Gluconacetobacter diazotrophicus PA1 5: one gene and its partner. The protein of the gene in region 2 interacts with the protein of the main gene of each other region in a pairwise test. Links are inferred from orthologs where the notes say so. Each region holds a gene or a part of one and is shown on either strand. Other genes may lie near its edges.

Region 1 (3,188 bases), 2.2 Mb from region 2 along the record:
AGGAGGGCGACGTGGGTGAAGCCGCCCGCCGTGATCCGGCCCATCACTTCCATCACGCGGCCGTAATCGATGTGGGAATCGCCACGGACGAAGATCCGGTGCGCGGGGTCGTTCTGCGCCGCCGCGCGCAACTGGTCCACGAGTTGGTCGGACGAGACCGGGTTGTCACCCAGGTACAGCGCGCCGTCCGAGCGGATGGACACGGTGATCGGCTTGGTGTCGGCATTGACCGGCGCCGCGTCGGTTTTCGGCAGGTCGACATTCACGCCGCTGGTCATCATCGGCGCCGTCACCATGAAGATGATGAGCAGCACCAGCATGACGTCCACCAGGGGGGTGACGTTGATGTCCGACATGGGACGCCGGCGCCCGCGGCGCCCACCCCCTCCACCGAGCGAAACGCCCATGATTCAGCCCCTTTCCTCGGACTGGCGAGAGAGGATGGCGGCGAATTCGGTCCCGAACGCCGCCATGCGGTCCTCGAACAGAGACAGGCTGTTGTTGATGACGTTATAGGCGATCACCGCCGGGATGGCGGTCACAAGGCCGATGGCGGTGGCGAACAGGGCCTCGGAAATGCCGGGGGCGACCACGGCGAGGTTGGTGTTGTGCATCGCGGCGATGGCCCCGAAGGCGTGCATGATGCCCCACACCGTGCCGAACAGGCCGATGAACGGCGCGACCGGGCCGATCGTGGCCAGGAAGATCATCCAGCGGCCCAGGCGCTCCATCTCCCGCGTGATCGTGATGTTCATGGCGCGATCGACGCGTTCCTGCACGCCGCCGCGCGCCAGGTCCACGCCCGAGATCCGCGACGAGCGGCGCCATTCGCCCATGGCGGCGCCGAAGACCGCCGCCAGCGGGTGAACGGGCTTCGCCCCGTCGGTCTCATACAGGTCGTCCAGGCTGCCGCCCGACCAGAACTTGTCCTCGAAGACGCCGGCCTGCCGGTTGACGCGCCGCAGGGTGACGATCTTGTCGAAAATGATGCCCCACACCACCACGCTGCTGAATACCAGCCCGATCATCACCAGCTTGACGACGATCGCCGCATGGAGAAACAAACTCCACAGCGACAGACCCGACGCTGCCGCGCCCAGGTTAGCCGCGTTAACCGCTTGGTCCAAAAACGCCTCCTGCACCTTCTGCCCGTCGCCGCGCGATCGCGATCCCGACCGCCGAGTCGGGGGCAGTCTGACACTGCACTCCAGTGCGTTCCTTATAGGTTTCCGCGGGAAAGCAGAAGCACCCCAGCCGCAGGACACACCCATCGAAACAAGAAATTACCGACCGGCCTTCAATCCACGAGTCCAGTCAGAAGATCACGCCATAAAGGCGGAAATCGGGCGGCCCGGCCATCGGCCGCGCGCACGCAGGCCAGGCGGACATCCAGCGCCGCGCACAGCGTCTGCCCCAGCAGGAAGGTCTGTTCCAGCCGGCAACTGGCCGAGCCCAGTTCGGTCAGGCGCGTGGTCACCGTCACGACGTCGTCCAGTCGCAGCGGAGAGCGGTAGTCGATGCTGGCGTTGCGCACCACGAAGGCGAGGCCGAAATCGTCCAGCAGCGCGGACACCGGCTGGCCCAGGCCGCGAATCGCCTCGGTCCGCGCGCGCTCGGCCAGGCCGAGATACCGGGCGTGGTAGACCACGCCGCCGGCGTCCGTATCTTCGTAATAAATGCGGAAAGGAATGTTGTGCCTCACCCGTCGTCCCCCTGCAGCAGGTCGCCCTGGCCCGTCTGCCGTGGCGGGGGGGCAAGCCCCAGATGCCGCCAGCCCCGCTCGCCCAGCGTGCGTCCCCGGCTGGTACGCAGGACCAGCCCCTCCTGGATCAGGTAGGGTTCGACCACGTCTTCCAGCGTGTCTCGCGCCTCGGCCAGGGCGGCGGCCAGGGTTTCCACCCCCACCGGGCCGCCGTGATGATGTTCGGCGATGCGGCGCAGATAGCGCCGGTCCATCCCGTCCAGCCCCAGCGAATCGACTTCCAGCCGCGACAGGGCGGCGTCGGCCATCGCGCGGTCCACCGGGCCGCCACGGGTGACCGAGGCGAAGTCGCGCACCCGCCGCAGCAGGCGCCCGGCGATGCGCGGCGTGCCGCGCGACCGGCGGGCGATTTCCTCGGCCCCTTCCGGCGTCAGGTCGAATTCCAGCTTCCGCGCCCCGCGCGAGACGATCTGGCGCAGTTCGTCGGGGGTGTAGAACACCAGCCGCAGCGGAATGCCGAACCGGTCGCGCAGCGGGGTGGCCAGCAGCCCGGCCCGCGTGGTCGCGGCCACCAGGGTGAAGGGCGAGAGGTCGATGCGCACCGAGCGCGCCGCCGGCCCCTCGCCGATGATCAGGTCGAGCTGGAAATCCTCCATCGCCGGATACAGCACTTCCTCGATCGCCGGCTGCAGGCGGTGGATTTCGTCGATGAACAGCACGTCACGGGGCTGCAGGTTGGTCAGGATGGCCGCCAGGTCGCCCGCGCGCTGGATCACGGGGCCCGAGGTCGCACGAAAGCCGACCCCCAGTTCCCGCGCCACGATCTGCGCCAGCGTGGTCTTGCCCAGCCCCGGCGGGCCGTGCAGCAGCACGTGGTCCATCGCCTCGCCCCGCTGGCGGGCGGCGGCGATGAAGATGGCCAGGTTCTCGCGGCTGGCCTTCTGGCCCGTGAAATCGTCCAGGGTCTGCGGCCGCAGCCCGGCTTCGGCAGCATCTTCCGCATTGCGGGCGGGATCGACCTCGCGGAGGGGGATTTCGGTCATCGGGCAAGTTCCCGCAGGCTTTCGCGGATCACGACATCCAGGTCCGCCTTGCCGTCCAGGCGCGCCAGGATGCGCCCCACCACCGGCTGGGCCTCGGCCCGGCGGAAGCCCAGGCCCGCCAGCGCCAGCAGGGCATCGGCTTCCACCCCGCCCGAGGCCGGGGGGGCCGCGATCGTCACGCCCGGCCCGGCGGGCATGCGCCCGGCCTTGTCGCGCAGTTCGGTCAGGATGCGCTCGGCCAGCCGCGCGCCGACACCCGACACCCGGGTCAGGCTGGCCTTGTCCGCCGCCGCGATCACCCCGGCCAGGTCGCCCGGCGACAGGGCGGAGAGAATGGCCAGCGCGACCTTCGCCCCCACCCCCTGGACCGTCGTCAGCAGGCGGAACCAGTCGCGCTCCGCGGCTTCCGCAAAGCCGTAGAGCAGGAAGGCATCCTCGCGCAC
Region 2 (2,899 bases):
GGCCAGGCGTCCGTCCCGGATCACCCGCGCATGCTGCAAGGTGGCGACGGTGCTGCCCAGGCCGCCCCGGGGCACGACCACCGCACGGGCCTGCGTGGCCGGACCCTGCGCGCCATACAGCCACCATGCCCAGCCCGCGACGCCGCCCGCCCCCATACACAGGAGGGCCAGCAGCAGCAGGCCGGTTATAATGAGGCGCTTGAACATCCTGCCTGTCGGCGGCCGATGGCGCGGCCGGTCAGACGCCGCGCAGGATGACGCTGGCGTTGGTGCCCCCGAAGCCGAAGCTGTTCGACAGGGCGATATCGATCTTGCGGCGCTGGGCCTCGTGCGCCACCCGGTCGATCGCGCTCTCGCGAGACGGATTGTCCAGGTTCAGCGTGGGCGGTGCGACATTGTCGCGGATCGCCAGGATCGAGAAGATCGCCTCGACCGCGCCGGCCGCGCCCAGCAGATGGCCGATGGCGGACTTGGTCGAGGACATGGCCACCTTGCCGGCATCGTCGCCGAACAGGCGTTCGACCGCCTGCAGTTCCAGGTCGTCCGCCATGGTCGAGGTGCCGTGGGCGTTGACGTAGCCGATATCCGCCACGTCGATCCCGGCGCTGCGCACGGCGGCCTGCATGGCGCGATAGGCGCCCTCGTGCCCCTCGGCGGGGGCGGTGATGTGATAGGCGTCGCCGGACATGCCGTATCCGATGACTTCGCCATAGATCTTGGCGCCGCGGGCCTTCGCGTGCTCGTACTCTTCCAGCACCACGATGCCGGCGCCCTCGCCCATCACGAAGCCGTCGCGGTCGCGGTCCCAGGGACGCGACGCCTTTTCCGGCGTGTCGTTGAAGGCGGTGGACAGCGCGCGCGCCGAACTGAAGCCCGCGATGCCCAGCGGGCAGACGGCGGCCTCGGCCCCGCCGGCGACCATGACGTCGGCATCACCGAGCATGATCAGCCGCGAGGCGTCGCCGATCGCATGCACGCCGGTGGCGCAGGCGGTCACGACCGAATGGTTCGGTCCCTTGAAACCGTATTTGATCGACACATGGCCCGAGACCAGGTTGATCAGCGCGGACGGGATGAAGAAGGGCGACAGGCGCCGCGCGCGTCCCTCATGCACCGTCACCGACGCATCGTAGATCGTCTGCAGGCCGCCGATGCCCGAGCCGATCATGACGCCGGTCCGGCAGCGATCTTCCTCGGATTCCGGCTTCCAGCCCGAATCCTCGACCGCCTCGGTCGCCGCGACGAGGCCCAGATGGATGAAGCGATCCATCTTCTTCTGGTCCTTGACGGGCACCCAGTCCGACAGGGTCAGGCGACCCTCGGCGGTCGGGCCGGCAGGCACTTCGCCCGCGACATGCGCGGGCAGATCGGATGGGTCGAACGAGGAAATACGGCCGAAGCCGTTTTCCCCCGCGATCAGGCGCGACCAGTTATGTTCGAGCCCCAGCCCGAGCGGGCTGACAATGCCCATACCGGTGACAACGACGCGTCGACGTTCCGACGCCACTCCGGCAGACTGTATCAACCCGCTCCGCTCCCTGATCACGAAATCCGATTTCCCGGCCGACTTCAGGCGGCCTTCTGCTTCTCGATGTAGTCGATCGCGTCCTTCACGGTCGCGATCTTTTCGGCCGCGTCTTCCGGAATTTCAACGCTGAAGGCTTCTTCGAACGCCATCACCAGTTCGACCGTGTCAAGGCTGTCGGCGCCCAGGTCGTCGATGAAGGAGGCTTCCGGCGTGACCTTGCTTTCCTCGACACCGAGGTGTTCGACCACAATCTTCTTAACCTTGTCGGCGATTTCGCTCATCTGTCTTCGCTTCCTGTCTGCCCCATAGAAACGGGCGGTTCGAAATTCATTCGTCCTGTCTGACGTCCCGCAAACCGGAACCGCGGGAAACACGTCCAGCCCGCTTCGGACGAAGCAGCGGCGGATTAGCACGGTTTCTCGGCCGTCGCCAAGGCGGGGATCGTGTTTCCGCCACAATCTGCCGCCCGGCGCCTGGACGAATCCGGCAAAAGCGCACTGTTTTCCGTCATATCCCCTTCGCCGTCCAGCGGAATCGGCCCCGTCAGGGCATCGCCATTCCGCCGTTGACGTTCAGGGTCGTGCCGGTGATCCATCCCGCCTCGTCCGACGCCAGATAGGCCACGGCGGCGGCGATATCGTCCGGCTGGCCCATGCGGCCCAGCGGAATGCCGCCCAGCAGCTTTTCGCGCTGCGCGTCGGACAGCACGTCGGTCATGGCGGTCTGGATGAAGCCGGGGGCCACCACATTGACCGTCACGCCGCGCGGCCCGGCTTCCTGGGCCAGGGACTTGCTCATGCCGATCATGCCGGCCTTGGCCGCCGAATAATTGGCCTGTCCGGCATTGCCGGTCACGCCCACGATCGAGGCGATGCTGACGATCCGGCCCGCCCGGCGCCGCAGCATGCCCTTCAGGACAGCACGGCAGAGGCGGAACGGGGCGGCCAGGTCGACCTCGATCACCCGGTTCCAGTCCTCGTCCTTCATGCGAATCGCCAGCCCGTCGCGCGTCAGGCCCGCATTGTTGACCAGGATGTCCAGCGGGGCGCCGGCGATCGTCTCGGCCGCCGCGACCAGCGCGTCGGCCGCCGCCGGGTCGGACAGGTCGGCCGGGCAGACATGGACCCGCGTGCCGTCGGGCGCGATCTCGGCCGCGACCTGGGCCAGCACGGACTCCCGCGTGCCGGACAGGACGACCCGGGCGCCCTGGGCGTGAAGGGTCCGCGCGATCGCGGCACCGATTCCCCCCGATGCGCCCGTTACCAGCGCGGTCTTGCCATCCAACCTGAACATCAGCCTGTCCTCGTCCCTAGAATATCAGTCCGTATAAAGCGATCCATCACAGGGTCGCGAGAAATGCCTCGACGTCCG

The links. The genes of interacting proteins can lie anywhere in the genome.
Region 1: the proteins of GDI_RS13925 (region 2) and GDI_RS03815 interact in binary tests that used the Escherichia coli proteins (3 or more experiments, as listed by UniProt). The link is inferred for Gluconacetobacter diazotrophicus PA1 5 from one-to-one orthologs.

Annotation. Positions count from the first base shown.
Region 1 is NC_010125.1:819,042-822,229, reverse strand. What follows is about bases 1-2,999. They hold GDI_RS03815 (YbgC/FadM family acyl-CoA thioesterase), read right to left. Parts: upstream 1,703-2,999; coding sequence 1,298-1,702; downstream 1-1,297. Other genes in these bases: ruvA (Holliday junction branch migration protein RuvA), read right to left, coding at 2,742-2,999; ruvB (Holliday junction branch migration DNA helicase RuvB), read right to left, coding at 1,699-2,745; tolQ (protein TolQ), read right to left, coding at 411-1,127; tolR (protein TolR), read right to left, coding at 1-407. In the rest of the region: more of ruvA, read right to left, coding at 3,000-3,188.
Region 2 is NC_010125.1:3,029,479-3,032,377, forward strand. What follows is about bases 190-2,899. They hold GDI_RS13925 (acyl carrier protein), read right to left. Parts: upstream 1,810-2,899; coding sequence 1,570-1,809; downstream 190-1,569. Other genes in these bases: mltG (endolytic transglycosylase MltG), read right to left, coding at 190-207; fabF (beta-ketoacyl-ACP synthase II), read right to left, coding at 239-1,525; fabG (3-oxoacyl-[acyl-carrier-protein] reductase), read right to left, coding at 2,072-2,821; fabD (ACP S-malonyltransferase), read right to left, coding at 2,868-2,899. Outside these bases: more of mltG, read right to left, coding at 1-189. UniProt on the Escherichia coli protein: Carrier of the growing fatty acid chain in fatty acid biosynthesis.